2 linked regions of the Vallitalea longa genome follow. The protein of the gene in region 1 interacts with the protein of each later gene in a pairwise test. Links are inferred from orthologs where the notes say so. Each region holds a gene or a part of one and is shown in the gene's direction. Other genes may lie near its edges.

The links.
Region 2: the proteins of pepT (region 1) and tpiA interact in binary tests that used the Escherichia coli proteins (3 or more experiments, as listed by UniProt). The link is inferred for Vallitalea longa from one-to-one orthologs.

Annotation. Positions count from the first base shown.
Region 1 is NZ_BRLB01000015.1:71,687-79,817, forward strand. What follows is about bases 2,480-5,354. They hold pepT (peptidase T), read left to right. Parts: upstream 2,480-3,242; coding sequence 3,243-4,466; downstream 4,467-5,354. Other genes in these bases: QMG30_RS18945 (TraX family protein), read right to left, coding at 2,480-2,992; QMG30_RS18955 (transglycosylase domain-containing protein), read left to right, coding at 4,641-5,297. Also shown: QMG30_RS18925 (hypothetical protein), read left to right, coding at 269-445; QMG30_RS18930 (hypothetical protein), read left to right, coding at 470-649; QMG30_RS18935 (ion channel), read left to right, coding at 724-1,443; QMG30_RS18940 (TspO-related membrane protein), read right to left, coding at 1,498-2,253; more of QMG30_RS18945, read right to left, coding at 2,336-2,479; QMG30_RS18960 (GNAT family N-acetyltransferase), read right to left, coding at 5,376-5,876; nagZ (beta-N-acetylhexosaminidase), read right to left, coding at 5,953-7,500; murQ (N-acetylmuramic acid 6-phosphate etherase), read right to left, coding at 7,529-8,131. UniProt on the Escherichia coli protein: Cleaves the N-terminal amino acid of tripeptides.
Region 2 is NZ_BRLB01000003.1:59,703-65,852, forward strand. The notes cover bases 2,986-5,811. They hold tpiA (triose-phosphate isomerase), read left to right. Parts: upstream 2,986-3,936; coding sequence 3,937-4,686; downstream 4,687-5,811. Other genes in these bases: QMG30_RS08205 (phosphoglycerate kinase), read left to right, coding at 2,986-3,910; gpmI (2,3-bisphosphoglycerate-independent phosphoglycerate mutase), read left to right, coding at 4,778-5,811. In the rest of the region: QMG30_RS08195 (sugar-binding transcriptional regulator), read left to right, coding at 420-1,457; gap (type I glyceraldehyde-3-phosphate dehydrogenase), read left to right, coding at 1,517-2,506; more of QMG30_RS08205, read left to right, coding at 2,717-2,985; more of gpmI, read left to right, coding at 5,812-6,150. UniProt on the Escherichia coli protein: Involved in the gluconeogenesis. Catalyzes stereospecifically the conversion of dihydroxyacetone phosphate (DHAP) to D-glyceraldehyde-3-phosphate (G3P).

The DNA of each region.
Region 1 (8,131 bases):
ATAATTATTTATTCAAGCTGCTGGGCTTTCGCGTTAAACTTTTTACAAGAAATCTTATTCAACATAAAAGCAAAAAATATGGTATATCCTTCATAATAAATCAAATCAGTTTTGTTAACAAGCTATAATTACTGGAATTGAACAACTCATATTTTATATAAAGAACAAGCGTATAAAAGGTTGGAAAGTCGAGTAATAATTTATCAAAAATTACACATACTAGACTATATTAGTTCGACTAATATAATAAAGTATCTGGAGGGATGTTATGTTAACTTTTTCTAACAGTAGGAGAATACGTAGATATCCGAAATCATCTATAATCCATCTACCGATTAGTGAATATATCTTCAATGTTTATAATCCTTTTAGTTACACAAATGATTTCATTAATAGTTGCAGTTCAACTATATCTAATTCAAGAAGACGAAATGTAGGTAGGTAGGTTAACTATTGAAAGGAGAAAATTATGGATAGTATGATGAATTTTTGTGAAACAGCTAAACAATGCAGTTCCTATTGTCCTAGACAAAACGTACAATCTTTATCTAATTCCACAGTAGAAAGTACATCTTGCCTTAATTGCACTAATTGGGAAAACAGTCATTGTAAACTTGATTTATATGACCAAATAAATCATACAGAATAACATAGATGGGGCTGTCTTATTTACTTAAAAAGACAGCCCCATATTAAACATATTATTTAGAAAGGTAATTTAGTATGGAGTGCAAGTTTAAAAATAGTAACATAATCGTTATAGCCATTACATTTATTTTATTAATGGGATTCATATTCTTTGATAACCTTAATAGTAAAGCAGTCATTATAGTTTTTCTATCGATATTCCTTTTAATCGTGTGTACTAGATTTTTCTATACAGGTTGTATGATTAATATTCTATTACTCATATATCTACCATTCATGCTTATTCAAGATAATATGTTAATCAATAAAGATCAGACATTTACTTTGATTTTTATTTTGTGCACATTATTTTTGGCATCCATATTTGATTTTTTGATACTTGCCTACCATATAAATAATAATGATAATAAACTGAATTGTGATGTTACTTCCATTTTGAACAAACCATTTTTTAAAATACTTTGTATATTTTTTTTATATCTATCGATACTTTTTTCAGTAATTGATTCATTTGCCCTACTGTACACTCATCTAAGCAATATCTTTAATGAGGGTATTATAGGTAAAGATGAGATATTCAGTCATCTGGATGCTCTTTATTTTAGCACAACCACATTTTTCACAATAGGATTCGGAGACATATGCCCTTCGGAGTACTCAGAAATCACCAAGCGATTAGTAATCATTCAAGCTATGATCAGCCATATTATCACTACCGTTTTGTGGCCTGTGGCTATAATTTTTGTATTTGGTAAAAGCACAAAAAAAATATTTACATTCAATGATAAAAACTAATTGTAATATAAAATACCCCTTTAGCGGGGTATTAAATAATTCTTATAACTTACTTCATTTTTCTATACATAAATACTTTTTATAGTTACTAAGAATATGTATCACTATAATTATTAATGCTGCTATAATTGTTATACTTATTGGCGTATTACTGCCACAGTGCCTAACAAGTATACCGATTAATGCCCAACCAGCAGTTAAAAGAAACGCTAAGTCATTATTCTTAATTGAAACATACATGGATAACAATACAGCGAAAATCAGAACTATGACTGTCCATGTTGTTTCGGATAATCCGAGTCCATTCCATCCTGTAGTCTTTAAAACTACTGATACATTAGCAATAGTAGCTATGCTTATCCAAGCTAGATATACACTAAATGGTATATTGATGCTTCTTCTATCACTTTCTTTTATTGAACAAATATTATCAAGTCTATTATAGATTTTTATTAATGTGAATAAGAGTAAAACCATAATGAGCAATGATAAACATAACTTTTCATAATGCCAAGCAAATAACCATAGTCCGTTAAGAATTGCTGAGATAAAGAATAGACAACCTATTTTGTCAATATAGATATTTTGTTTTTGTTTTGGAAGTAGCCCATATATTACAAATCCTAATAATAGTATATAAATAAGTGCCCATATCATAAATGTGTAAGGTGCAGGTGTAAATAAAGAATTGATATTCTCTGATATTTCTCCTGTTGTTTTACCGTTAAGAGGTAAAGCTACGGCTAGTATATTAATCAATATCATAAAAACATACCCAACAACATTAAGAATTCTAATTCTTCTCTCCATTATCCTCGTCCTTTATTTATTATTTATTACTATATATGACTGATATTCAATTTTCATGCAAGAAATCTTTCTGTAATTGAAATTATAATACACATTTCAATAATCCCAATATCAACAAATGACCAGGATAGAAGATATAAAACAAGTATTTAAGGTTAACACCTTTCTTATTATTATAAAAATATAATGCTATCAGTGCTAAGATAGAAAATATTTGTAAATTGATTATTTGATATGATGCAAAATCAACAACCACTAACAACAAGGTTATTACTATATAACTTAATGCCTGTTTGTTGAACTTTCTATTATAATAATAAAAAGAAAATATAATTATAACTCCTAATATGCCATAATCAGTATTAAGTAATTCAGCGATAATTCCAATTAGAAAAACAAAATATAAACCATTTCTTTTATAATTATCATATATATAAATAGACAGTAACCCTAAAAATAATGTAAAAAATATATTCAATCCACTACCTAATTCAAATATATTACCATTAAATGCAAGATTAAACGGTATCTCTGATATTATTGCAGAAACAGCTAATCTAATAAGATACTTTTTGATATTATGAGTATGAAAAAAACCCTCTGCGATTAAGAATGCAAAGATAGGGAAAGCTAATCTACCTATAATCCTAAATATATCATATTCTTGGAAAAAAACTGCACCTAAATGGTCTATTAACATTGTTATACAAGCTAATATTTTCAAATTTGTTGAACTCATATTTTACCTCTTTCACTATTTGATAATTTTAATATATCCTTAATTAATCTTTTTTGCAAGTTATCTATACTACAACTTTTATAATTTAATATTTCATTTATAATACTTAAAATGATTTCTTTTATCTTATTCAATATATACATACTTAAATTGCACTTGATAAAAATTAAAAAGTAACGTAAACTTATATTAATTAATATTATGAACTTAGTTAGATACTAGTTCATTGTTTTATGGAAGGAGAAAATATATGAACGTATGTGAAAGATTTATTAATTATGTAAAAGTGGAGACTACTTCTAATGAAGAGTCAGAAACTTGTCCAAGTACAATAACCCAACTTGATCTTGCTAAAATATTAGTTGAAGAATTAAACATTCTAGGACTTGATGATATATCACTGGATGATAACGGATACATTATGGCTACTCTAAAAGCGAATACCGATAAAGATATACCAACAATTGGATTTATTGCCCATATGGATACTGCTCCTGATATGAGTGGAAAAGATGTAAATCCTAGAATCATAAAGAATTATGATGGAAATGATATAGTACTTAATGAAACTTTTAATGTAATTCTATCCACCAAAGATTATCCTTCATTAAAGGACTATGAAGGAAAAGATCTTATAGTTACAGATGGTACAACACTTCTTGGAGCGGACGATAAAGCTGGTATAGCAGAAATAATGTCAGCAATAGAATATTTAGTCAACCATGAAGAAATTGAACATGGAACTATAAAAATCGCATTCACTCCTGATGAAGAAATCGGAAGAGGCGCAGATAAATTTGATGTTGAAAAATTTCATGCAGATTTTGCTTATACTCTAGACGGTGGACCATTAGGTGAACTTGAATATGAAAACTTTAATGCTGCTAATGCTTGGTTGACTATTCATGGGAATAATATCCACCCAGGTTCTGCCAAAAATAAAATGCTTAGTGCTATGGAGATAGCTTTTGAATTAGATGGTATGCTTCCACCTAATGAAAGGCCACAATACACCGAAGATTATGAAGGCTTTTACCACCTAATTGGTATGGAAGGCAATGTAGAAAAAGTTAAAATGCAGTATATCATCAGAGACCATAATAAAGAATTATATTACAACAAAAAAGAGTATTTTACTAATGTAATCAACTACCTCAATCTAAAATATGGTGATAATACTGTTGAATGCAAATTAAAAGATATGTATTTCAATATGAAAGAAAAAGTAGAACCATTCATACATATTGTGGATACTGCCAAAGAAGCAATGGAATCATTAGATATAGTTCCTGTAGTTGTTCCAATTCGTGGTGGGACTGATGGTGCAAGATTATCTTACATGGGACTCCCTTGTCCTAATTTATTCACTGGTGGTCACAATTACCATGGTAAATACGAATACATATGTATTCAATCTATGGAAAAAGCCGTAGACACAGTAATTAAAATTATTGAATTATATGCACAAAAATAAAAATATTAATTTATTTACTTTCAGTTGACATAAATATTGGTTTAATTGTCTATCTTACAATATTGTAAGATACCTCTATGTTTTGTAATCTACGTAAATGGATTAATTGATATTAATATTATATAATATTAATATAAGCTGATTAGAAGTGATTACATACAGGAGGTAATATATATGAAAAGTTTGTTTAAAAAAATAATAATAGCATTTTCTATAGTATTTATATTAGTTTTAACCTATAGTCATTTTTATGATCCTAGTAATGAACAGTACTCACTTGATTATAGTTTAAAAAGACAAATCACTAATAAAATGCCTCATTATGTAGAACTTGATAAAATTCCTGAAAATCTTATTAATGCAACAATTGCCATGGAAGATAAAAGATTTTATTCTCATGGTGGTTTTGATATAATAGCTATTGCTAGAGCAACTATAACCGATATATCCGAAGGAAGAATCGTACAAGGCGGAAGTACTATTACTCAGCAACTTGCCAAAAATCTATTCTTCAGCAATAGAAAATCAATAACCAGGAAATTAAAGGAACTTATAGTAGCTACTAAACTTGAACATATGTTTACCAAAGACGATATACTCGAAATGTATTTAAATATAATTTATTATGGAGCTGGAGCTCATGGAGCTAATGAAGCATCTCATGCATTCTTTTCCAAAGATGTAAACAATCTTACATTAGAAGAATGTGCAATGTTAGCTGGTTTGCCTCAAGCCCCTAGTATATATAATCCTGTAAGTAGTTTATCAACCGCTAGAAAAAGGCAAGAACTAGTTATGAGTGTTATGATGAAAAATGGATATATAAATTAATTGATACACAACATTAATATTTCTATAATTATTAAGGGGACATTTCTTATGATAATGTCCCTTTCTCTATAAATTCATCTATTCATTTGATTCAATTGCAGCTAGAAAATGGTCATATATACTATGTTCCTTTGAACTATCGATTATAACTGCATTCACACATTTTTCATAGAATTCAGCTGGACCGATTCCTCCGATTATTGCATATACATATCCTTCGTCTTTCATTGCATTTAGTGAACGTAATAATAGCGCTTTACCAATTTTCTTACCTTGATATTCCTCTAATACTTTAGTTGGTCCAAAAAAATCTAAAGCTGTAGCATTATAACAAGCATATCCAACTATTTTGCTACCCTTAGCTGCAATGAAGCATGAAACCGGATTATTAGAGAAACATACATCACATTCACCTGCTGCATTAATACTGGAATGTTCCTGTACCCACTTAGTTATTCTGTACTTATCAGGTGCTAATGCTCTGAATATCTCTATTCCTTCTTCTTTTTGCAAACTATTCAATTCAGTATGATAATCTTTTATTTGTAATAGATTAACTAACATATCTGCCACGATCATAACCTCTTTTCTACTTTTTCATTAACCAACAATTCATTAATTACTATAAAATCAAATTATTGGTCCATTGTAATCATTACATTATTACAGGTAACTTTCCTTCCGGTTCATATGGATTTTCAAATAGTTCTGCCAATACTTTCAAACTGTTTGATGTATATTCATAAACAGCTATTCCATATACATTTTCAGGTAGATATTTCAAATCATAGGGATTTCTAAGCGCTAACACAATTACTTTATTATTCCTCACAGCTACTTTTTTTATCAGCTCCAATTGTCCTTTGTTTAAATGTCCATTGTATGTTCCTATTACAACAGTGCTATATGATTCAACTTCTTCTAATGCCATTTCAATTTCTGTAGAATCTGGATCTTTTGATATAATTTTTCCTCGTCCACCAAATCTATCAGCCATATATTTTGGAAAATTCAATGTATTATCTTTTTTATTTGATACGTTAGTTGCTCTAAAAGGTAACGTTCCAATAAACAATGGATTTTGTCCAAGTTCTGGTAAACTTTTTGTTGGCATTTTAACCGGAGTAATGGATTTTTTTAATAATTGTGATACGTAATTTTTACCATACTGTTCATCAAAAATAATTTCTGTATCAGAGTTATCAATGAACTTATTTTTCCAGTACAAAATTTTATCTATGGAACAGTCCATTTCTTCCATTGAAAGTTCTCCACTATCAAATGCCTTTGTAAGTGTTTCAGATACATCTTTGACTAGCCTTGTTGTGTGAGAAATAAATATCAAGTCCACTCCTGCCTTAATAGCTAACTTGATACCTTCTATTGTACCATAAGATTGCTGGATTGCCTGCATTTCCATACAATCACTGATTACCAATCCCTGAAATCCCATTTTTTCTTTTAACATATCATTAACGATTTCTCTTGACATGGTAGCTGGTAATTTATTATCTATAATTTTCGGAAACAAAATATGAGCTGTTGTAATTGCTGGTATTCCTTCTACTATCACCCTTTTGAAGGGTATCAACTCACATTTTTCAAGTTCTTCTAACGATTTATTTATCTGTGGCAAGCCAAGATGAGAATCTATATTAGTATCACCATGACCTGGAAAATGTTTTGCAGATGCCATGACACCACCATCCAACAAACCTCTTGTCATTGCAGCTGCATATTCTGCGACTTTTTCTGGTGAATCTCCATAGCTTCTAACTCCGATAACAGGATTATCCATATTGGAATTGATATCAACTACTGGTGCAAGATTAAAATTAACTCCTAGCTTTTTTAATTGTCTTCCTGTTATTTTTCCAGCTTGATATGCATATTCAGTTTCTCCTGTTGCAGCTATAGCCATTGCCCCAGGAATATTCACACTATCTTCTGCTAATCTTGTTACCATTCCACCTTCTTGGTCTATAGTAATAAAAGCTCCTATTCCAGTATGTTCTTTAATTAGTTTTTGTAAATCAGAACATAATTTTTTTAATTGTGAACCATTTTCTATATTCTCTTTGAACAATATTATATTAGATATTTTATATTCTCTTATCATTTTTTCTAGTTCTTCAGTTATTTTCGTCCCTGAAAAACCCACCACAAGACGCTGGCCTATCTTTTCTGGTAATGTTAAATTCATACTCTTTTTATCTCCTTATACACAAATATTATACTTTTTCATATTGTCTATTGTTTTCTATAGCACGTGATATATGTCCATTTGCTTCTACCAAGGTTTGTTCTGCCTCATCAACCATCAGATTACACTTAATCATAACTATTGCTGTTTTCGCTGAGTAACCACATTTTTTTAATACTTCTCTTGCATATAAATCATCTACTCCCGTAGCACTTTTTACAATTGAAACTGTACGCTCGAATAATTTTTTGTTACTGGCTTTTACATCAACCATGAGATTACCATATACTTTTCCAAGTTTAATCATGGTAGCTGTACTAAGCATATTCAAAACCATCTTTTGCGCTGTACCGCTTTTCAGACGTGTTGAACCTGTTATAACTTCTGCTCCTGGTAGAGGAACGATAGCAACATCACACATGTCATTTAATTTGGACCCTTTAGAACAAGTTAAACTTATTGTCTTAGCACCAATACTATTGGCATATGTTACAGCACCTAATACATAAGGTGTTCTTCCACTAGCAGCAATACCAACCAATACATCTCTATTACTGAATTGTATATTCCTAAGCTCATCTTCTCCTAATTCTGAACTATCTTCAGCACCTTCAACTGCTTTAATAATAGC
Region 2 (6,150 bases), on another replicon or contig:
TGCATAATATAGATAATGATAGTTTTGTTGAAATAATTTATTAAATAAAATAATAATTACTAAAGGTTCTATGTTACTATTCTAATAAATTACAAGGTAAATTCTAAATAATATTATTTTATAGTTATTTCTAAACTCCATATTATAAATATCTTATATAATATAATATGTAATTAGCAGTCAACTTGTCCATAAAATTGTTAACGGTATCCTTAGAACAAGATAATAAGGTGGGATAGAGATATTTTATAATAGTACATGTTAATATTTTGTTAAAATAGTAAAAAAAACTTGAAATTCTAAACTACATTGTTTATAATATAAGTTGGGATGAATTGTTGGTTTAATTCCTTTTTTTTGAAGGAATAGGGACTTCAATTGTACACAGGGCCCTATAAGGTACCGAAAGGTGATTAGTTATGGAAAAGACCTTATTAACACTTAAGAAAATTATTCCAAAAGAAATCGAAATACTACAACGAAGATATGAGATATTAAAGGGAATACATATTTATCAACCAATAGGAAGAAGAAGTCTATCCCAAAAATTATCTATATCAGAAAAAATTATTAGGAATGAAACTGAATATTTGAAATCTCAAGGATTCATACTAGTATCAGGTGTGGGAATGAGTACTACTGATTATGGAGATACTACTCTTGATGATTTGAAAAATATTATGCATCATGTAAAAGGACTTAATCATTTGGAGAGAAAAGTTAAAGAACTTTTACAATGTGAAGAAGTTGTTGTTGTACCTGGTAATTCATCTGAATTCGAAGAGATAAAAGAAAATATTGGGAAAGCTGCTTCGGATATTTTATTAAAGCATGTAAGAGATGATATTATTATAGCACTTACCGGTGGAAGTACAGTTTATAATGTTGTCAAATCATTAAATAAAACCAATGCATCCTATAAGGACGTACTAGTTGTTCCAGCTAGAGGCAGTTTAAGGAATAATGTTGAATATCAGGCTAATACAATTGTATCCAAGCTTGCAAAAAAACTAAATGCTGATTATGAACTTCTTAATATACCAGACAACCTAAGTAAAAAAGCACTTGATAGCGTAAGGAAAGAACCTGAGATTCAAGAGACTATATCCAATATATTACAAGCTAATATAATTCTATTCGGTATTGGTAATGCTTATGAAATGGCTAGACGAAGAAATCTATCAGAAACGGTAATTGATTTTCTTCATAGAAGAGAGGCTGTTGCAGAAGCTCTTGGTTATTATTTTAACAAAAATGGTGAAATTGTGTATACATCAAGGTCGATTGGTATAAAATTAGAACATATGAATAAAACTCCTTATCCAATAGCTGTAGCAGGAGGAGCTAAAAAAGCAGAAGCTATAATAGCTGTAAAAAATATAATAAAAAATGGTTCACTTATTATTGATGAATTCGCAGCTAATAGAATAATTGAGATTATGAAAAAAATTAAATGAGTTTATTAACTGTTATACAGTTTAATATAAAAATTAAAATTTATAGGAGGAACAAGAATATGGCAAAGATTGCAATTAATGGTTTTGGACGTATCGGTCGTAACGCATTTAAGATAGCTATGGAACAAGGAGTAGACATCGTAGCTATTAATGATTTAACTGATGCTAATACATTAGCTCACTTATTAAAATATGATTCATGTTTTGGTAGATTTGAAGGAACAGTTGAAGTAGGAGATGGCGTATTAGTAGTTAATGGAAAACAAATTAAAGTATTAGCTGAAAGAAATCCTGCAGACCTTCCTTGGAAAGAATTAGGTGTTGATATTGTTATTGAGTCAACTGGTCTATTCAGACAAAAAGAAAAAGCTCAATTACATATTGATGCTGGTGCAAAGAAAGTAATAATCTCAGCTCCTGGTAAAGGAACAAAATCAATTGTAATGGGTGTTAATGAAGAAGAGTATAACCCAGCAGAAGATAATATCATCGATAATGCTTCATGTACAACTAACTGTTTAGCACCATTTGCTAAAGTATTAAATGATACATTTGGTATTAAAAGAGGTATTATGACTACAGTTCACTCATATACTAATGACCAAAGAATCTTAGACTTACCTCACAGTGACTTAAGAAGAGCTCGTGCAGCTGCTGAGTCAATTATCCCAACAACTACTGGAGCAGCTGAAGCAGTAGCTAAAGTTATTCCTTCATTAAAAGGTAAATTAACTGGTATGGCTATGCGTGTACCTACTCCTACAGTATCTGTTGTTGACTTAACTGTAGAATTAGGAAAAGAAGTAACAGTAGAAGAACTTAATGGAGCTTTAAAAGCTGCAGCAGAAGGAAGTAAAGTACTTGGATATTCTGATGAACCATTAGTATCTATTGATTACAGAAAAGATTCTCGTTCATCAATCGTTGATGGTTTAGCAACACTTGTTATGGAAGGAAGCTTAGTTAAAGTAGTTTCTTGGTATGATAATGAGTGGGGTTATTCAAACAGAATCGTTGACTTAGCAAAATATGTTGCTGAAAGACTTTAATCATAATAAGTTTAGATAGATTTTACTAAGGTCCAATAGGGTCCTCTCTTGTAGGTCAGACTATAGGGAGGACTTTTTTATTAAATAGGAAAGTTCTACGCTAGGCAGTTGAAAAACTACTACTTAGTCGTTTTTTATAAATAGTTTGAAATTTCAAATAGAATTGTAATGTATAACAATTAAAATCAAATCGAAGGGAGACGAATACTAATGCTTAACAAAAAGACAGTTGATGATATAAATGTACAAGGTAAAAAAGTTTTAGTAAGATGTGACTTCAATGTACCATTAAAAGATGGTGTTATTACTGATGAAAACAGATTGACTGCTGCATTACCAACTATTAATAAATTAATTAAAGATGGTGCAAAAGTTATACTTTGCTCACACTTAGGAAAACCAAAAGGAGAGCCTAAGCCAGAGCTTTCACTTGCTCCAGTAGCAAAAAGACTTGCTGAATTACTCGATAAAGAAGTAGTTTTTGCAGCTGATGATAATGTAGTTGGTGACAATGCTAAAAAAGCAGTTGCTGATATGAAAGATGGAGACGTAGTTCTTTTACAAAATACTCGTTACAGAAAAGAAGAGACTAAAAATGGTGATGAATTCAGCAAAGATTTAGGAAGTTTAGCTGAAATATTTGTTAATGATGCATTTGGAACTGCTCATAGAGCACATTGTTCTAATGTTGGTGTAACAAAATATGTTGATACTTGCGTTGTTGGATACTTAATGCAAAAAGAAATCGACTTCTTAGGTAACGCTGTAAACAGTCCTAAGAGACCATTCGTAGCTATCCTTGGAGGAGCAAAAGTTTCTGATAAGATTAATGTAATAAACAACCTTCTTGATAAAGTAGATACATTAATTATTGGTGGAGGAATGGCTTATACATTCTTAAAATCAATGGGTAATGAAGTAGGCTTATCTTTACTTGAAGAAGATAAAGTAGATTATGCAAAAGAAATGATAGATAAAGCAAAAGAAAAAGGTGTCAACTTCTTACTTCCAGTTGATACAGTAGTTGCACAAGAATTCAAAAATGACACACCATTCAAAACAGTAGTAAGAGGTAATATCGAGCCTGATTGGGAAGGTCTTGATATTGGAGAAAAAACTAGAGAATTATTCGCTAATGCTGTAAAAGATGCTAAGACAGTTGTATGGAATGGACCAATGGGAGTTTTTGAATTTGAAAATTTCGCAGGTGGAACAATTGCTGTAGCTAAAGCTTTAGCAGAAACTGATGCTACTACTATAATCGGTGGTGGTGATTCTGCAGCAGCAGTTAACCAACTTGGATTTGGAGACAAAATGACTCATATCTCTACAGGTGGAGGAGCTTCACTTGAATTCTTAGAAGGAAAAGAATTACCTGGAGTAGCAGCGGCTGACAACAAATAAAAATATAATAAATGTGGAGGTTTTTTATAATGCGTAAGATGATTATTGCAGGAAACTGGAAGATGAATAAGACTCCAAGAGAAGCATTAGCTTTAATTGAAGAGTTAAAACCATTAGTAAAGAACGATGATGTAGATGTTGTATTTTGTACACCTTATGTATCTTTAGTATTAGCTGTAGAAGCTACTAAAGACAGTAACATTGAAATCGGTGCACAAAATATGTACTATGAAGAAAAAGGAGCTTATACAGGTGAGATTGCTCCAAACATGTTAACTGAAATAGGAGTTAAATACGTTGTATTAGGTCACTCTGAAAGAAGAGAGTACTTTGGAGAAACTAATGAAATAGTTAACAAGAAAGTATTAAAAGCTATAGAACATGGTTTAATACCTATCATCTGTTGTGGTGAAACATTAGAACAGAGAGAACAAGGTATTACAGTTGATCTTATCAGAACTCAAATAAAAGTAGCGTTAAAAGATGTTGCAAAAGAAGATGCTAAAAATGTAGTTTTAGCTTACGAACCAATATGGGCAATAGGAACTGGAAAGACTGCTACATCACAACAAGCTGAAGAAGTATGTGCTGCTATACGTCAAGTAGTAAAAGAAGTATATGACGAAGAAGTAGCTAATGCAGTAAGGATTCAATATGGCGGAAGTGTTAATGCAGGTAATGCAAAAGAACTGTTCGCTATGGAAGATATTGATGGTGGATTAGTTGGTGGAGCAAGCTTAAAAGCTGATTTTGGTAAAGTAGTTAATTATAAATAATAATGATTATCATATAAGGTTATGAATTTATTCATAACCTTCAAGTATATTACTAGGGTAATTGATTCGATATATGTAAAGGAGTTATAAAATGGCAAAAAAACCAACAGTATTAATGATATTAGATGGATTTGGACTAAATGAAAAGACTGAAGCTAATGGGGTAAAACTAGCAAATACACCTATCATCGATAAGATAATGAAAACTTATCCATGCGTTGAAGGTTTTGCAAGTGGACTAGATGTTGGATTACCTCATGGACAGATGGGTAACTCTGAAGTAGGACATCTTAATATTGGTGCTGGTAGAATAGTATATCAGGAACTTACAAGAATCACTAAAGATATTGAAGACGGAAGATTCTTTGAAAATGAAGCTCTATTAGCAGCAATCAGTAATTGCAAAGAAAATAACTCAGCATTACATTTATATGGTTTATTATCAGATGGAGGAGTACACTCTCACAATAAACACTTATATGCTTTGTTAAAATTAGCTAAACAACATAATCTTGAAAAAGTATTTGTGCATGCGTTTTTAGATGGTAGAGATACACCTCCAGCTTCAGGTAAAGATTATATTGAAGAGTTAGAAGAAAAAATGAGAGAAATCGGTGTTGGTAAGATAGCGACTGTAATGGGACGTTACTATTCTATGGATAGAGATAATCGTTGGGAAAGAGAAAAACTTGCTTATGATGCTATGGTTAAAGGTGAAGGGAAATTCGCAAAAAGTGCCCAAGCAGCTGTACAAGGATCATATCAAGATGAAGTATATGATGAATTCGTCCTACCAACAGTTGTTACGTCAGAAGGTGAACCTACTGGACTTATTAAAGAGAACGATTCAATAATATGTTTTAACTTCCGACCTGACAGAGCTAGACAGATTACAAGAGCTTTTTGTGATGAGAAATTTGATAAATTCGATAGAGAATTCTTTAAATTAACATATGTTTGTTTTACAGATTATGATGTAACCATACCTAATAAGATTGTAGCTTTCCATAAAGTTATGCTTCAAAATACATTAGGAGAGTATATTTCTAATAAAGGCTTAAAGCAACTTAGATTAGCTGAAACAGAAAAATACGCTCATGTAACATTCTTCTTCAATGGTGGTATCGAAGAACCTTATAAAGGCGAAGATAGAATATTAGTACCATCACCAAAAGTTGCAACATATGATTTACAACCTGAAATGAGTGCAGTAGAAGTATGTGATAATCTTGTGAATTCTATCAAGAGCAATAAATATGACCTTATAATAATCAATTTCGCTAATCCAGATATGGTTGGTCATACTGGAATAGAAAAAGCAGTAATCAAGGCAGTAGAGACTGTAGATACATGTGTTGGAAGAACACTTGATGCTTTACTTGAAGTAGATGGTCAAATGTTTATCTGTGCCGATCACGGAAACTCAGAACAATTAGTTGATTATAAAACAGGACAGCCATTTAC